3 regions of the Kluyvera huaxiensis genome follow, and region 3 is predicted to be linked to each of the others. Evidence: predicted binding sites of a transcription regulator. Region 3 holds the regulator's gene; each other region holds the start of a gene.
The links. Region 3 encodes LexA, which represses DNA repair genes until DNA is damaged. Its sites were predicted from a motif close to TNCTGTATGTACATACAGNA; they were not measured.
Positions count from the first base shown of each region.

Region 1 (6,068 bases), on a different contig from region 3:
CATCGTAGGCTTTGCTCAGCGGCTCGATAATCGGTTTGGAGAATTCGAGAACCAGCAGACGTCCACCCGGTTTCAGCACGCGGTACATGGAACGCAGCGCTTTATCTTTGTCGGTGACGTTACGCAGACCAAAGGAGATGGTGATGCAGTCAAAAGTGTTATCAGGGAATGGCAGCGCTTCTGCGTTCGCCTGCACGTATTCAACATTACCAACGACGCCGATGTTACGCAGCTTCTCACGCCCCATCTTCAGCATGGAATCGTTGATATCGGCCAGCACCACGCGTCCGGTTTCACCCACCATACGTGAGAACTTCGCCGTCAGGTCGCCAGTGCCACCCGCCAGATCGAGAACTGTCTGTCCACGGCGCACGCCGCTGCAATCAATGGTAAAACGCTTCCAGAGACGATGAATACCGAATGACATCAGGTCATTCATAACATCGTATTTTGCGGCGACAGAATGGAATACATGCGCCACCATGTCTACCTTCTGATCTTTGGCAATTGTTTGAAAGCCAAAGTGCGTCGTTTCTTGTGAATCCTCAACCATCTCTATGCCTGCTTATCAAGAAAATGTTCATGGAGTGTAACAGATTGGGCTCGATTGCCCTACGATTCCACCCTGTTACGAAATCCGTCTCGTCGCTGGATTAGTGACGCTCTGCCGCCAACGGATTGTCATCATTCAACTCTTCATCATCGCGCAGCCGGAACTCATCATCCTGCGACGTGGCCTGCTCGACGAGATCTGGATTAATCTCGCGCTTCACCTCAACGCCGAGATGGCGGAATGCCTCCGCCTGAGCCAACAGATTCCCGCGCCCGGAGGTGAGTTTTTTCATTGCCTGGCGGTAGTTGTCCTGCGCTTTATCGAGGCTCTGTCCGATCGACGACATATCATCAACGAACAGGCGCATTTTGTCATATAAGCGGCTGGCGCGTTCAGCAATATGTTGCGCATTGCGGCTTTGATGCTCATAGCGCCACAGGTTGGCGATTGTTCGTAGCGCCACCAGCAGCGTCGTTGGGCTCACCAGCATAATATTATTTTTCAGCGCTTCGCTAATCAGTTCTGGCTGTCGGTCCAGCGCCAGTAAAAATGCAGGCTCAACGGGGATAAACATCAAAACATAGTCCAGAGAACGTAGCCCCGGCAGCTGCTGGTAGTCTTTACGCCCCAGCAGGCGGATATGGTTACGCACTGCGGCAATATGCTCCTGCAGCGCCGCTTCGCGGATGTAGTCATCTTCGGCATTAAAATAGCGTTCGTAGGCCACCAGCGTCATTTTGGCATCGACCACCACATCTTTGCGATGCGGCAGACGGACGATAACATCCGGCTGCATGCGGGAATTCACATCCGTATTGATGCTGACCTGGGTTTCATACTCATGCCCTTCCCGCAGCCCGGAAGCCTCCAGCACACGAGTCAGAACCACTTCACCCCAGTTACCCTGGGTTTTATTATCGCCTTTCAGCGCCCGGGTCAGGTTGACCGCCTCCTGCGCCATCTGGGCATTCAACTGCTGTAAATTGCGAATTTCATGCGTCAATGTATGGCGTTCGCGTGCCTCCTGGCCGAAGCTATCCTGAACCTGGCGGCGGAAGCCGTCCAACTGCTCACGCAGCGGCGTCAGAAGACCCTGCAAGCTCTGACGATTTTGCTCATCAACGCGGCGGTTACTCTGTTCAAAGATGCGATTAGCCAGATTTTCAAACTGCTCACTCAGACGCTGCTCGCTGTTGAGCATCAGTCGATACTTTTCATCGCCGTGCTGGCGCGTGGTTTCCAGCAGCGTAGTGACTTCCCGGAGATCGACCTCCAGCGAGGAGTTGATCTCCCGCAGGCTGCGCAGTTCGTTGTTAAGCAGTTCGCACTCTTCACGCCAGTGAGCATTCTGGGCAATTTGCTGTTTCGCCGCGCTCAGTTCGCCGTACACATCGCGTTCTTCCGCAAGCTGCTCGGCCCGCTGCTGCGCCACGCGATAGCTCGCTGCCAGCCAGCCAATCGCCATGCCTGCCAGCGCCACCAACGCATAAATCACCACGGCAATATCCACAACGCCCCCCGCTTATATCCGTTATCTGCACAAAAATAGAATTGTGCTGTATAAACGTCCAGTTTTAAAGCAGTTTCCTGCGAGGCGCTACGCAAAAAGAAAAAGGCCGAACAAGTCGGCCTTTTACACAAGGAGGGGAAACTACAGCAGACGACGCGCCGCTTCCACCACGATTTTCACCGCATGACTTTCGGTTTTCTTCATGGTTTCAGCGTTAGGAATTTCCTGCTGGGTACGGTTGACGATAACGCCAGCGACCATACCCGCACGCAGACCCTGGCTTGAGCACATGGTCAGCAGGGTGGCAGATTCCATTTCGTAGTTCATCACACCCATTGACTGCCACTCTTCCATGGAGCCTTTGAAGTTTCTCACTACGCGGCCAGAGAAGGTGTCATAACGTTCCTGGCCCGGGTAGAAGGTGTCAGAAGAGGCGGTCACACCCACGTGAGTGGTGGCACCGACGGCTTTCGCCGCTTCTACCAGCGCGGTGGTACAGGCAAAGTCGGCTACCGCTGGATATTCCATCGGTGCAAAGTGCAGGCTCGCACCGTCAAGACGGACGGATGCGGTTGTCACCAGTACGTCACCAACGTTGATGTTTGGCTGAATTGCGCCAGTGGTTCCGACACGCAGGAACGTGCGGATACCCAACTGTGCCAGCTCTTCCACGGCGATCGAAGTGGATGGGCCACCGATACCGGTTGAGCACACGATCACTGATTTGCCATCAAGCTCAGCACGCCAGGAGGTAAATTCACGATGAGATGCCAGTTTTACCGGCTTTTCCATCAGCGCGGCGATCTTTTCCACACGCTCCGGGTCACCGGGGACGATAGCCAGCGTAGCCCCTTGTAAATCGTTTTTGGTGAGGCCGAGATGAAAAACATCAGACTTGGACATAAAGAACTCCTCTGTGGTTCAGTTTTGTCAGAAGAAGCAAAAATGTACTTTATAGAAGACCACGACTCTTTTTCGTGATTGCCATCACTAAGGAATAAAAATATTACATTAAATTCCATGCAATTAGTGATTCACATCACATTAACAAGTTATTGTGAATCTCCGCTGCACAAAAATACGCCGTATTGAGGCACTGTGATTCAGCTATGAGTTCATTCAAAGGGTACGGAGAATGCCATGACAATCAATAAACAACCTGGATTTGCACCTGCTGCTTCACCTCATGCCTTGACCACCGTCCATACGCCCGAAGAGGCTATCACGGCGGGAGAAACCTCGATTCCCTCACAGGGGGATACACTGCCGGCCTATCACGCCCGTCCTAAACATAGCGATGCGCCTCTCCCGGTAATCATCGTAGTGCAGGAGATTTTTGGCGTCCACGAACATATCCGCGATATCTGCCGCCGTCTGGCGCTTGAGGGCTATCTGGCTATCGCACCAGAGCTCTATTTTCGTCAGGGCGATCCGAACGACTACGACGACATCCCATCGCTGTTCAGCGGCCTTGTCACTAAAGTACCTGACGCTCAAGTGCTGGGCGATCTCGACCATGTCGCCAGTTGGGCGGCGCGTAACGGCGGTGACGCCAACCGTCTATTCGTGACCGGCTTCTGCTGGGGTGGGCGCATTGCGTGGCTGTATGCAGCGCATAACCCGCAGCTCAAAGCCGCAGTGGCCTGGTATGGCCGTCTGACCGGCGACAAAACGTTAAGCAGCCCGAAACATCCGGTTGATATCGCGGTCGATCTGAGCGCGCCGGTACTGGGATTGTACGGCGGCCAGGACACCGGGATCTCGCTCGAATCCGTTGAGACCATGCGTCAGGCGCTGCGTGCGGCAAATGCGAAAGCTGACATTGTCGTCTACCCAGAGGCCGGTCACGCGTTTAATGCTGACTATCGACCGAGCTATCATGAAGAGTCGGCCAAAGATGGCTGGCAGAGAATGCTGACATGGTTTGCGCAGTATGGCGGGAAAAAGGGATAACCTTTTAATAAAGTAAAACGGAGGCTTTCGCCTCCGTTTATTTTTACGCCTCGCGTAAATTCTGCGCCGCTTTCACCATATTCGCCAACGCCGCGCGGGTTTCCGGCCAGCCTCGAGTTTTCAGGCCGCAGTCCGGGTTAACCCACAGGCGTTCCGCGGGGATCCGCTGCTCCGCTTTCTTCAGCAAGGCTTCAATCCACTCTACGCTCGGGACGTTCGGTGAGTGGATGTCGTACACTCCCGGTCCGATTTCGTTCGGGTAGTCAAACTCTTCGAACGACTCCAGCAGTTCCATATCAGAGCGCGAAGTTTCAATGGTGATCACGTCAGCATCCAGCGCTGCGATAGAATCCATGATGTCGTTGAATTCGCAGTAACACATGTGGGTGTGGATCTGCGTTTCGTCTTTCGCCACCGCAGCATTGATGCGGAAGGCTTCCACGCCCCACTCGAGATAGGCCGCCCAATCGCTGCGACGCAGCGGCAAACCTTCACGCAGTGCCGGTTCATCAATCTGGATAATACCGATACCGGCAGCTTCCAGGTCCGCTACTTCATCACGTAGCGCCAGCGCAATTTGTTTGGCGATGGTTTCGCGGGTCACATCTTCACGTGGGAACGACCAGCAAAGAATCGTTACCGGACCGGTCAGCATGCCTTTCACCGGTTTCTCGGTCAGCGACTGTGCGTATTTCGCCCACTCCACGGTAATCGCTTCTGGACGGCTGACGTCACCAATCACCACCGGGGGCTTCACGCAGCGGGAACCGTAGCTCTGCACCCAGCCGTTTTGGGTGAAGATGAAGCCGTCGAGGTGCTCACCGAAGTATTCCACCATGTCGTTACGTTCCGCTTCGCCGTGGACCAGTACATCAAGACCCAGACGCTCCTGCTCAATAATCGCCTGCTTGATGTGCTCGGCGATACCCGTGCGATAGTTGCCGGCATCGAGATTGCCCTTTTTGAAATCCAGGCGCAGTCCGCGAATTTCAGTGGTTTGTGGGAATGAGCCAATTGTGGTGGTTGGCCAGGCCGGTAAATTAAAGCGCGCACGCTGGGCTTCAGCACGCGCCGGATAGGCGCTATTGCGCTGGCTATCCTTCGCAGTAATCGCCGCCAGACGTTTTTCGACCGCCGCATTATGTACGCGGGTTGAATGGCGACGAGCCTGAATTGGCGCGCTCCATTCGGTAATAGCGTTGGTGTCTCCGCTGTTCAGCGCATCACGTAGCAGGGCCAGTTCTTCACATTTTTGCAGCGCAAAGGCAAACCAGCTCTTCACTTCTGCGTCTAGGCGCGTTTCCACGCTCAGGTCAATCGGGCTGTGCAGCAGGGAGCAGGAAGATGCCACCCACAGCGCACGTTTGCCGACGATGTCTTTAATCTGCGCGTATTTTTCGGTGAGATCGGCACGCCAGACGTTACGACCGTTCACCAGCCCCGCAGATAGCAGCCAGTTGGCCGGTAGACGCTTGTGCAGCTCCGCCACATTATCTTTACCGTGGACCAGGTCAACGTGCAGACCCTGCACCGGCAGCGCGGTGATAGTATCGAGATTCGGCGTCACGCCTTCGAAATAGGTGGTCAGCAGCAGTTTGAGCTGGCCGGCCAGCGCATCGTATGCCGGTTTGAACGCATCCAGCCACTCTTTCGGCAGCTCCAGCACCAGCGCCGGTTCATCAATCTGTACCCACTCGATACCGCGTTTTGCCAGCTCGGCCAGTACCTGTTGGTAAACAGGCAGAATGTCGTTCAATAGACTCAGGCGATCAAACGCTTCGCCTTTCACTTTACCCAGCCACAGATAGGTCACCGGCCCTAAGAGCACAGGTTTCACCTTGTGGCCTAGCGCCAGCGCTTCATCCACTTCGTCCAGCAGCTGGGTCCAGGTCAGTTTGAACTGCTGGCCTTTGGTGAATTCCGGCACCATGTAGTGATAGTTGGTGTTAAACCATTTGGTCATTTCTGCCGCCGCCGCGGGCTCTCCGGTCGGTGCGCGACCACGGCCAATGCGGAACAGGGTGTCGATATCGACGGTTCCATCTTGATTCT
Region 1 covers NZ_JBEFLV010000021.1:65,031-71,098, reverse strand. The annotation lists gene ubiE (bifunctional demethylmenaquinone methyltransferase/2-methoxy-6-polyprenyl-1,4-benzoquinol methylase UbiE) at 1-553, opposite strand, end outside; gene rmuC (DNA recombination protein RmuC) at 654-2,063, opposite strand; gene udp (uridine phosphorylase) at 2,205-2,966, opposite strand; gene ABOC97_RS19240 (dienelactone hydrolase family protein) at 3,204-4,016, shown strand; gene metE (5-methyltetrahydropteroyltriglutamate--homocysteine S-methyltransferase) at 4,060-6,068, opposite strand, start outside.
Region 1: a site for LexA is predicted at 2,108-2,127, ahead of rmuC (DNA recombination protein RmuC). Genes of this name have one in related genera too.

Region 2 (6,068 bases), on a different contig from region 3:
TGGGCTCGTACTAGCTTAAGTCGTGGGTTTGTTGAAACTACTTTCTTCGATTGGGCGAGACAACAATTTCCAACTGCCCAGTCTTCATTCTCAATGGAATTATGCGAGACTGCTCGAGAAAAGGTCACTGCTGTTGAAGTTTGGGCCCCAATTGCCAATATGGAAGTTGAAAAGGGATTTGACTTCGGTCCTATTCGCATTGAATCGATCACGGCTTCTGTAATGGATAATTTGTGCAGAAAATTACCGTCACCGCCACTAGGAAAAGAGCAAGAATTTGGTCAATACGTTGAAATGTTGAGGCAGAATTTTCAAGGATATGCTGTTGCAATTATGTCCATTGAAGCTGAACCGAAATTTGCGGTAGAGCGATCTTTTCAGATTGCTCAGGATGCAGTGGGACTGCTAACTTTCTTCTCTCCAGCGGCCCCTGAAGCATACATTTTCAGTCCAGTAGCACTCTCTGGTGCAGAGTACATCCCAGCATCGAAACTTATAGTAATGTATGAAGGTGGCTTTAGTCACAATGAGAAAATTTTACCAACAGAGATTGGATATTGGCGTCTATCGGTGCAACAAATTTCTACACTAAATTCTGATCTGTTAGAAGTCGCTGGATCACTTGTGCTGTTAGAGGGCTTGAGCGAATTCGCCTTAGCGGTACGGACAAGCATCTTAATTCATAGTAAAGGATTGACATTGTTATCACCGAAGGATCGTCTGCGGAGTTGTTTATCTGCTCTCGAGTTAATGTTGCTCAAACATGACATGGAGCCACGTGCACATAGTATTGCAAATCGAATGAGCATCATTTTGTCCGTTATAGGGGCTAATGGTGAAGAAGTTAAGAAGACCATCCAGCAAATCTACTGGTTGCTGGAGCAACCGCAGCGGACAGAACTGGGACACAGAGAAAGCGAACTGATCGCGACATTTACAGCCCATGCTTACAATGTTCTAAATGTGGCACTTAGTAATGCCCGTACCTACCGTTCAAAAGTTCAATTTGTGACTGAGATTGATAGGATGGGTATTTCTCGACAGTAATTTTTATATTGGCACAAACCAGATTTTAGTTGACTGCTACAGCATAATCACTTGGCCTGAATTATTAGATAATGATTGAGAAAGTCCGCTTATCGCTCAAAGCGGACCTTCAGCTCAAATAGTAGGGTAACCACCCTGCTCTCGAACCTGCGTGGAAGATACAGTCGATATTTGATAACTAGTCGGCGTCTGGACTGTGTGCATATACCCCCATAAAGGCATCCGTCAGCGTATTGGTCATTCTGTCAGTTAACTCTTCTGGAATATCTTTCGGCATTCTCGCAGCGATCTACCCGCGAATAGCGGGCCTCACCTGCTCGTGAGTTAACTTAATCTCCTTTGACGTTCTCGCCGCTAATCCTTGGGTATATGCGGAGGTACAAATATTGCTAACATTCACGCGTAATTTGCGCATTGTAGAATCATCAGGGCCGACAATAACGTCTGTAGATATCTTCTCCATCGACATCATTCTTACCCCTTCTCTCTTACAACAGGCCTCTGATGTGGTCATGGCAGTTAGCAGCCTATCCTGCGTGATAAATGTATGTACATTATCCCTGCAATGCAGCCTCAGAATCTGATATACTGGACATAATTACAGTGTAAGGGGCAAGCAATGGCTGTTGAAACAAAATTTGTTGTCGTTAGAAAAGGTGAAGAGAAAATGACATTTGCCAGTAAGAAAGAGGCTGACGCTTATGACAGACTGCTCGACATGGCAGAAGCGTTTACCGACTTGCTGTTGCAAAGCGGGAAGCCGATGGATGAAACTCAAGCCGAGGATCTGGGCCTATTTCTTGCCGAACAGAAAGTGGCCGTGCAGCATGTTCTGCGGACCAGCAAACTCCCGGAATCCATTCCCCCATCTGAATCTGATATTCCAGACTCAGATGCGTCTGCCAGCAAAAAAATCAGGGCCATTAACGCTGCCTGATGATCCACACGCTGCATCTCCATCCAGAAGCCGTAAGCAGAAAGCTGCTCACGGCTTTTTTGCATACTGGGATCCGCAAGGGGAGAATAATTTTCCCCCTGAGTTCTTCCCACACGTCCCGTATTTACGGGCGCATAAGCGGTTCAATACCAACCCACTTCAGCGTCGGTTGATAGCATAACTTCAGCGCAGGCACCGCGACCTTCACTCCATCGACCTCAAGTTCGCCTAAGTGAACTGTCCATTTAGCATTGGCGTAGCCGTCATAAATTTTAAAGACCACATAGGCTGAACCGTAGTCATCGTTATTGGTAATACGCGGGACATTACGGTGTACCTCATCGCTGTTGATATCGTAAGGCGATGGCCTTGCATATTTCGCATTCTCTTCCGGGAAATCATATGGGAATGAGGTAGTGCCAAGGTAAACTTCTGGACGCGCGTTCTGTCGGTGCCCATCGCCCAGATCGATGTAGGCTTGACGTGTGTCGATAATAATCGGCACTGCAGGCTGCCCCTTACTTCCCGGACGCGAAGGACGCTGGCGCCCTTTGTTATAGGCAATCAGTTGCACATAAAATTCCGGCCTCGCTCCAGGCCCCTGAACGTAAGGAATAGTGAAACTGCTTCGCTTCTCAGGCATATATCGGCCAGGAATAGCGTGATCGTAGAGATAGGTTTCCAGCACTATTTCTTGCTTGCCGTGAGGGGTATCAACAATAAATTTATGCTCGCTTTCGCAAAGGTCGATATACCCGGGGCGTTCCCTCGGATAGGGAATACATCCCCCCAACAACGTGGCGGCCAATACGACAACCCCACCCCACCTAAGATGCCTCAATAATGGCATGACAAAATCCCTCTATCCAAAATACCAAAGGGTAGCTTAGGTGAGTATGACTGAGGTGTTCAACCTACCAACATTGATTTAGGGTAGCGGGAGATTAAGCGGCGGATGTGAGCAATATATTGCGCGAATATGGCTTTGTGTGGGGGATAAACCGAACCATTGCTGATTAAAAATCACCCCCGATGACGCAGCCCGTATATACAAAAACGCGCCACTTTCACCGGCGGCGCGTTAATCTTATGGCGTCGAATCGCTTATTGCGCGTCAGCCCACTCGCCCATTTCAATAATGATAAAGTGCGAGTGCTGTTCTTTCGCTTTAAAGGTCAGCGTCATTGGCCCGACGACTTCGAGTGAATCGCGTTCATCCAGCGTCACAATACCTTCAACGTTAACGCTATCTTCAATGCTATTGATGTAGGCCTGGCGCCCCGCTTTCAGCTCGTAGGTTACTTCAGCATCGCTATTTGTCAGTTCGCTGACAAACATGTTCACATCCTGATTTAAATGCAGCGGCGCATCGTCATCATTTTGCAGACTACCGACGATATGCAGTAATTTATTCTCACGGTCTTCGTCGGTGAACTTATGATTTTCATAACGCACTTCCAAACCTTGTTTTGGCGGCAGGATCCAGATTTGCAGGAAACGACACCAATCATCATGGTTATTCAGCTCCGAGTGCCATACGCCGTTACCGGCAGTGACCGTTTGCACATGCCCGCGGCTCAACACATCTTCCACCTGCGTCGCGCTGTCCCAGTGGGTCAGATTGCCTTTCACCAGATAACTGACGATTTCCATGTCTTTATGCGGATGCCGGTCAAAGCCGCTGTGCGGTTTCACATCATCATCGTTGACCACCCGCAGCACACCATAATGCATGTTGTCAGGGTCATAATAGTTGGCGAACGAAAAATGAAAATAGGTGTTCGCTGGATGATATTCACTGGCTGGCAGATAATGCAGTAGCTCCGCGCCTTTTTTACGATAGTGACTAGCCATAGCAGTTGATCCTCGATGTATGTCTGATGCACGTATGATAGGCACGGGATTGATGCAGATAAATCAGGGTTCAGGTAAGACACCGTTACGCAAAATGAAAGAATACGACCTCATCTCACTTCGCAACTTCGTCGCCGTCGTAGAAAGCGGTAGCTTCTATAATGCCGCCGTCCAGCTTGATGCCAGCAGCGCGGCTATCAGTCGTCGGGTCTCCGCACTGGAAGCGGCGTTAGGCGTAAAGCTGATAAATCGCACCACTCGCCAGCTCGATTTAACCCCCAGCGGCCAACAGTTTTATCAGGATGTATTAGCGGTTTTAAGCGCGCTTGAGCAGGCCGTAGAACGGCTAAACTGTGCGCAGGAAACCTACAGCGGCATCATTCGGCTGGGTGCGCCGTTGAGTTTTGGCACCCAAAAACTGGCCCCACTGCTTCCCGCATTTTTGAAAAAATATCCGCAGATTACCGTGACCTTACAGCTGGAAGACCGCGTTAGCGATCTGCTAAATGAAGGCATAGATCTCTCCTTGCGCATCGGCAACTTACAGGATTCGTCCCTGGTCAGTTTACCTATCGCCATGATGCCAAGGCTGTATTGCGCATCACCGGATTACGTGAAAGCACATGGTAAACCGGAATCTCCCGCCGAATTAAAGCACCATAGCTGCTTACACTACTCACTCCTTTCCACCCGCGATGAATGGGAGTTTGCCAGCGGCGGGCAGGAGCTGGATGTTCGGGTGCCGTTGGCCGCCAACAATGGCGATGTGCTACGTGAAGCCGCTATTCAGGGTATGGGGATTGCGATGTTACCGTGGTATATCGTCGAAGAGGCGTTGCACGCTGGCGCATTAGTTCCGGTGCTTGAGCGCTACGCGCCCCCGCCATTGCCTTTGTCGATCGTGCGTCCATCGCGCCAGTTTACCCCGGTGCGAGTGACGGTTTTGATGCAGTACCTGCGCGAAGCGCTGGCAGACGTTGGCACAATATCAACCACGAATAGGATGTGACCGATTAGCGGTAACAAAAGCGTTGTGGGGCTTACTGCGTCGTCGCCCTGTTGACTTATTCTGTAAAAAGACTACTTTTCAGGACATGAAAAAAATACTGATTATCGTCCCCGATGGCGGCATGCTTTTTGAGTCCACCGGTATTGCCGACATCCTAATGCAGGCCAACCAACTGCATCCTGAAAGCGCCACAACCTGCTGTTATCAGGTTCAGCTCGCCACAACCCAGCCTCACCAGGTGATCCACGGCCAGTCGGGTTTAAATCTGCTGGCCGATCACCGCTTACATGAAATAGACCCCCGTGAACCGCTCGATACCATCATTATCACTGGGCGAGGCCAAAACCCGCAGGAAGGTGTTGCGGTGGTTGATTGGCTGCGGCTAGCGGCTCCTCACGCCCGTCGCATTGCGTCGATTTGCGGCGGTGCGATGCTGCTGGCGCAATCCGGATTGCTGGACGGCAGGCGAGCAACCACCCACTGGAACCTACTGGAAACCATGAAGGCGGAATATCCACTGGTGCAGGTGGAAGGCGGCCCGCTGTATATTCAGGATGAGAACATTTGGACCTCAGGCGGCGTCAGCTCCGGTTTTGACCTGACTCTCGCGCTGGTTGAAGAAGACTACGGTTTTAGCCTGGCGCGCGACATCGCGCAGGACTTCGTAATGTACCTGCGTCGCCCCGGAGGCCAGCTACAGTTTAGCCGCTATAAACTGCAACAAACCAGCACCCTGGGCCCGATTAACGATCTGCTAGCCTGGATGCTGGAGAACCTTACCGCCGACCTCAGCGTCGAAAAACTGGCGGAAAAAGTCGCCATGAGTCCGCGCAATTTCACCCGCGTATTTACCCGAGAAACAGGCGCTTCACCGGCGCGCTACGTCGCTGAAGCCCGGCTGGCCGCGGCCCGCCAGCGTCTGGAGCAAACGAACGAGACGCTGGATCGCATCGCCGAGCAAACGGGCTTTGGCAGCAGCATTAACCTGCGGCGGCTATTTGAAAAGCAGCTACACCTAACGCCGGGTGAATACCGGCAGCGCTTTCACTGTCGCAAAATGGCGTAATGTGATCCTTTTTTGTCATTTACGCCAAATGGTGACCGGCCTACAGTAATGCCATAGACAACGCATAAGGAGTTAATCATGGTAAAGGTCGGTATTAACGGTTTTGGCCGTATCGGACGTAACGTTCTGCGCGCAACGCTGGGCAACCCGGACAT
Region 2 covers NZ_JBEFLV010000001.1:196,406-202,473, reverse strand. The annotation lists gene ABOC97_RS01035 (hypothetical protein) at 1-1,047, shown strand, start outside; gene ABOC97_RS01030 (YebG family protein) at 1,667-1,984, shown strand; gene ABOC97_RS01025 (hypothetical protein) at 2,109-2,558, opposite strand; gene ABOC97_RS01020 (pirin family protein) at 3,089-3,838, opposite strand; gene ABOC97_RS01015 (LysR family transcriptional regulator) at 3,858-4,847, shown strand; gene ABOC97_RS01010 (GlxA family transcriptional regulator) at 4,933-5,913, shown strand; gene gap (type I glyceraldehyde-3-phosphate dehydrogenase) at 5,992-6,068, shown strand, end outside.
Region 2: a site for LexA is predicted at 1,634-1,653, ahead of ABOC97_RS01030 (YebG family protein). Genes of this name have one in related genera too.

Region 3 (6,068 bases):
AACACGCCACTGCCATAGTGTGCTGAAGCCACCCCTGTACCCCCCATTGCGTCGTTCCGGGCCTCCGCCCAGCCATTTGCGGCTTCAGCCGGAGCTGCCACCAGAAAAGAGACAGCGATCCCTATCAGAGAAAATTTCTCATTTTTTTTCATAGTTTGCCCATCTTATTGTCTGTTATGGAACAACCCCCCATCCGTTATCGCCTGGATGGAGACAAACTATTGCTGCGAATAACAGGCCAAAAAATGGCCAATTCCCTGAAATGAAATTTTCGATAGGTTTATTATTATTAATAAGCGCTCTAACTTCTTATAGAAGAAGATATTTAGTTTCGCCCAGGTTTTCCGTCATGCGGTCCAAAAAACTGCGGTGGATGATCCACCCAACGATCTTCGCGAGTGACGGCATACGAGGCGTTTAACGGGTAATAGATACGGTTGGTTCGTTTATTCGCCTCCCCGACCACCAGCAGGCGCACCTCTTCCGACGTATTGTTAATAAAAGTGTGACAAACCCCGGTTCCTGCCGGAAAACCGACGCTATCACCGGGCTGAAGTTTCCACAGATAGCCGTTAATCCACGCCTGCGGGTACCCTTCCAGCACGTAGATAAACTCTTCTTCATCGCTTTCCGCATGCGGATAGGACGTCCGCCGCCCCGGCGGTAAACGCTCGTGGTGAATACCAATGTGTCGAAGCCCTAGCGCGCGGGCCAGCGGCGCACCGATGGAAAAGCGTTCGTCGCTATCGGGATAGGTTGAATCGTCCGGGCCTTCAATGTCATGCCAATGGCGAATGCAATCGGGTCTTTTCATTATTTTTCGTCCTGAGTGTGAAGTGCACCTGCTATAACACACCTATAGCACACCTGTGGAAACTCGGCGTTTCTGGCATAACATGATAAAGTATGTGTTTGTTTCACCCGTAACCCGAGGACGCCAATGGATAAGACCACTACGCAAGAACTGCTAGCGCAGGCTGAAAAGCTGTGTGCGCAACGCGGCGTGCGCCTGACTCCTCAACGTCTGGAAGTGTTGCGCCTGATGAGTCTGCAGGAAGGGGCAATCAGCGCCTACGATCTGCTCGACCTGCTGCGCGTCAAAGAACCGCAGGCTAAACCGCCGACGGTATACCGTGCTCTGGAGTTTCTGCTCGAGCAGGGTTTTGTTCACAAAGTCGAATCCGCTAACAGTTACGTGCTGTGCCATCTGTTTGATCAACCGACTCACACCTCCGCCATGTTTATCTGCGACCGCTGTGGCGTGGTCAAAGAAGAGTGTGCGGAAGGGGTTGAAGACATCATGCATGCGCTGGCGGCGAAGATGGGTTTTGCCCTGCGGCATAATGTGATTGAAGCGCACGGTCTGTGCTCAGCCTGCGTTGAGGTCGAAGCCTGCAAGGCGCATGAGCACTGCCAGCACGATCATACGATTCAAATTAAGAAAAAATCCCGCTAGCAGGCGCTAAGCGGGATAGCGTACTTCCCTGTACGCGCTCGCTGGGTTTACCAGCGGTGGTTATGACGTTTATCCCAGCTATCGACCTCTTTTTCGGCCTGATCCTTCGCGTAGCCATAGCGCTCCTGAATTTTACCGACCAGCTGATCGCGTTTCCCTTCGATCACCGTCATATCATCGTCGGTCAGTTTGCCCCATTGCTCTTTCACTTTGCCTTTAAGCTGTTTCCAGTTGCCGCCGACTTCGTCTTTATTCATCATCAAATCCTCGGGAGTCAGTGAGTGAATAGCGAAAGTGTTCCTACAGAACACACATCTTTTTCGCTAAGCGTGAGGTTAATTGTAGTCAGTCATTCCGACATCAATTCACTATTCGGAATCTTTAACCATCACGTCAGGCAAACCAGCTGTTGTTTCGCCAGTGACGACGCCAGATAAACGCCAGCGACAGACCGCGAAGCGCCAGGAAGACGGCAAGCGCCAGCCACAGTCCGTGGTTGCCAAGCACCGGTAGCGCTAACAGCGTGAGCGCAAATCCCGCCGCCGCAACGGCCATGCTGTTACGCATCTCCGCGCCGCGCGTCGCGCCGATAAACATGCCATCAAGCAGATAACACCACACGCCGATTATCGGGAGCACCATCTGCCAGATAACGTAGCGGTCAGCCAGCTCGCGTAGCTCGGGAATGGACGTCAGCAGCGCCACGATATGTTCCCCCAAAACGGCATAAACCAACGCGAACGCCAGTGCGACCACACCGGCCTGACGGCATGCCGCTCGCCAGACCTCCAGTAGTTTACTGCCGTCGCGCGCGCCGTAGGCCTGACCAGAATGGGCTTCAACCGCATAGGCGAAGCCGTCCAGCGCGTAGGCGGTGAAGGTAAGCATGGTCATCAGCACGGCATTCACCGCGACAATATCGCTGCCAAGACGAGCACCAAAAACGGTTACCGCACCAAAGCACAGTTGCAGCAACAGCGAGCGCAGCATGATGTCACGGTTCAACGCCAGCAAACGCCGGAAGTTGCCGTGCCAGGCCATTTTCAGCATCGCCCAGGAAATCCCGCGCATTACCAGTACCTTACGTACCATCCCTAAACCGACCAGCAAGGTCGCGTACTCGGCGATGGCCGTCGCTAACGCCGCCCCCTGCACGTTCATATGCAGCCCCATCACCAGCCACAGATCGAGGACGATATTGAGTACGTTGCCCACCACCAGCAGCACGACCGGTGCACGCGCGTACTGTACGCCCAACAGCCAGCCCAGCAGCACCAGATTTGCCAGCGAAGCCGGAGCGCTTAGCCAGCGGATGGAGAGAAAACGCTGCGCCTGCTCCAGCACTTCGCCGCTGCCGCCAACGATAGACAGCGCGAGATGAATCAGCGGATTTTTAAACAAGATGATCAGCAGACCGGCACCCAGCGCCAGCAGCAGCGGTTGTACCAGCGCTCGCGCCAGCGCCTGGGGGTCTTTGGCGCCAAACGCCTGCGCCGTCAGGCCGGTGGTGCTCATACGCAAGAACAGCAGCAGCATAAACAGGAAGCTGGTTGCGGTCGCGCCAATGGCCACGCCGCCCAGATAGACCGGGCTGTCGAGATGGCCAATCACGGCGGTATCCACCAACCCTAGCAGAGGCACGGTGATATTTGAGAAGATCATTGGTAGCGCAAGGCGCCACAGGGCCTTATCGGCGGAAGTCAGTAGCGGCATGAGTGAGAACCAGAAAGAAAAAAGGCTGTGATAACGGAAGTATCACAGCCATTTGAGAGAAGGGAGTGTTACAGCCACTCGCCGTTGCGGATAACGCCAACGGCCAGCCCTTCGATGGAGAAACTCTGCTGACGCAGATCGACCACGATAGGGGAAAACTCGCTGTTTTCCGGCAGTAGTTCGACGACGTTACCCTGTTTTTTCAGGCGTTTCACCGTCACTTCTTCATCGATACGCGCGACGACGACCTGGCCGTTACGCACATCCTGGGTTTTATGCACCGCGAGCAGATCGCCATCCATAATACCGATATCTTTCATCGACATGCCGCTGACGCGCAGCAGGAAGTCGGCACTCGGTTTAAACAGCGATGGATCGACCTGGTAATGGCCTTCAATGTGCTGCTGCGCCAGCAGCGGCTCGCCCGCCGCAACGCGGCCAATCAGCGGTAGGCCCACTTCTTCTTCCACCAGCAGGCGGATACCACGAGAGGCTCCGGAGACAATCTCAAGAACTCCTTTACGCGCCAGCGCTTTCAGGTGTTCTTCAGCCGCATTCGGGGAACGGAACCCCAAGCGCTGAGCAATTTCCGCACGCGTCGGCGGCATGCCCGTCTGGCTGATATGATCCCGGATGAGATCAAACACCTCTTGCTGCCTGGTCGTTAACGCTTTCATTCCGCCCCCTGGGTGTATATACAGTTATGCTGTGAGTATATACAGCTAGTGCCTATTTTGGAACCATAAAACGCAGGAAATCAGGCAGTTTTCACAGCTTTAGTGGAAATGAGCCCACAGCAGGATAGCCCAGGTGATCAGAGCGACAAAAATCGACAGCAACACGGCGGCTGAGCCCATATCTTTCGCTCGCCCTGACAGCTCGTGATACTCAGAGCCAATACGGTCGACGACCGCTTCCAGTGCACTATTGAGAATTTCCACTATCATCACCAACAGGACGGAGCCGATAAGCAGCACGCGGGTGATAGGGTCAACATCCAGCCAGCAGGCAATGATAATTGCCAGTACGGATGCAACCCCCTCCTGGCGGAACGCGGCTTCGTTGATCCATGCCGCGCGAAATCCTTTCCAGGAATATCCAGCTGCTTTGATAATTCGGGTGAGCCCAGTGGTATTATTGGCCATCTCAAGAACCTTTTACGTTATGACGTCAATGACAATGCGTACTTCACGTTGCTGCTGGGTTTACCGCCTTGCCGCCGCGCGAATCACTTAGTGTATTATTAAGAACCGGTAGAACAGAAATTCTGCCGACTTTCTGATATTCTTGCCGCGCATTTGCATGATTAACCAGAGGCTTTACATCGTTTATGTCCGGCTGGCCACGAATTTACTACAAATTACTGAATTTACCATTAAGTGTTCTGGTAAAGAGCAAGTCTATTCCGGCAGAACCTGCCCAGGAATTGGGGCTTGATACATCACGTCCAATTATGTACGTCCTGCCTTACAACTCTAAGGCCGACTTACTGACGCTGCGCGCCCAGTGCCTTGCGCACGACCTGCCCGATCCGCTTGAACCGTTAGAAATCGACGGCACTCTGCTGCCGCGCTACGTGTTCATTCACGGCGGCCCGCGCGTGTTCACCTACTACACGCCGAAAGAAGAGTCGATCAAACTGTTCCACGACTACCTCGACTTGCACCGCAGCAATCCACATTTGGATGTGCAAATGGTGCCGGTGTCGGTGATGTTTGGGCGTTCTCCGGGTCGCGAGAAAGGTGAAGTCAATCCGCCATTGCGGATGCTGAACGGCTTCCAGAAATTCTTCGCCGTCTCCTGGCTGGGTCGCGATAGTTTCGTGCGTTTCTCTCCGTCCGTTTCTCTACGCCGCATGGCCGATGAACACGGCACGGATAAGACCATCGCCCAGAAGCTGGCCCGCGTTGCCCGTATGCACTTCGCTCGCCAGCGTTTGGCTGCGGTAGGCCCACGTCTGCCTGCCCGTCACGACCTGTTCAAAAAGCTGCTGGCCTCCAAAGCCATTGCCAAAGCAGTAGAAGATGAAGCGCGTAGCAAAAAAATCTCCCACGAAAAAGCGCAGCAGAACGCGATTGCGCTGATGGAAGAGATTGCAGCGAACTTCTCCTACGAGATGATCCGCCTGACCGACCGTATCCTGAGCTTTACCTGGAACCGTCTGTATCAGGGGATTAACGTCAATAACGCCGAGCGCGTACGCCAACTGGCGCACGACGGGCACGAGATTGTTTATGTTCCCTGCCACCGCAGCCACATGGACTATCTGTTGCTCTCTTACGTGCTCTACCACCAGGGGCTGGTGCCGCCGCATATCGCCGCCGGTATTAACCTGAACTTCTGGCCAGCAGGCCCGATTTTCCGTCGCCTGGGCGCGTTCTTCATTCGCCGTACCTTTAAGGGTAACAAGCTGTACTCCACCGTATTCCGTGAATACCTCGGCGAGTTGTTCAGCCGCGGTTACTCCGTGGAGTACTTTGTGGAAGGCGGTCGTTCCCGTACCGGTCGTCTGCTGGATCCGAAAACCGGCACATTGTCGATGACCATCCAGGCGATGCTGCGCGGCGGTACCCGTCCAATCACCCTGGTGCCAATTTATATTGGCTACGAGCACGTGATGGAAGTGGGCACCTACGCGAAAGAATTGCGCGGCGCGACCAAAGAGAAAGAGAGCCTGCCGCAGATGCTGAAAGGTCTGAGCAAGCTGCGTAATCTCGGTCAGGGCTACGTCAACTTCGGCGAACCGATGCCGCTGATGACCTACCTGAACCACCACGTGCCGGAGTGGCGCGAGTCTATCGACCCGATTGAAGCCGTACGTCCAGCCTGGCTGACGCCAACCGTCAATAAAATGGCGGCAGAGCTGATGGTGCGTATCAACAACGCCGGTGCGGCCAAC
Region 3 covers NZ_JBEFLV010000025.1:39,536-45,603, reverse strand. The annotation lists gene ABOC97_RS20630 (conjugal transfer protein TraF) at 1-152, opposite strand, end outside; gene ABOC97_RS20625 (cupin domain-containing protein) at 326-814, opposite strand; gene zur (zinc uptake transcriptional repressor Zur) at 941-1,456, shown strand; gene ABOC97_RS20615 (CsbD family protein) at 1,504-1,713, opposite strand; gene dinF (MATE family efflux transporter DinF) at 1,850-3,169, opposite strand; gene lexA (transcriptional repressor LexA) at 3,238-3,846, opposite strand; gene ABOC97_RS20600 (diacylglycerol kinase) at 3,946-4,314, opposite strand; gene plsB (glycerol-3-phosphate 1-O-acyltransferase PlsB) at 4,500-6,068, shown strand, end outside.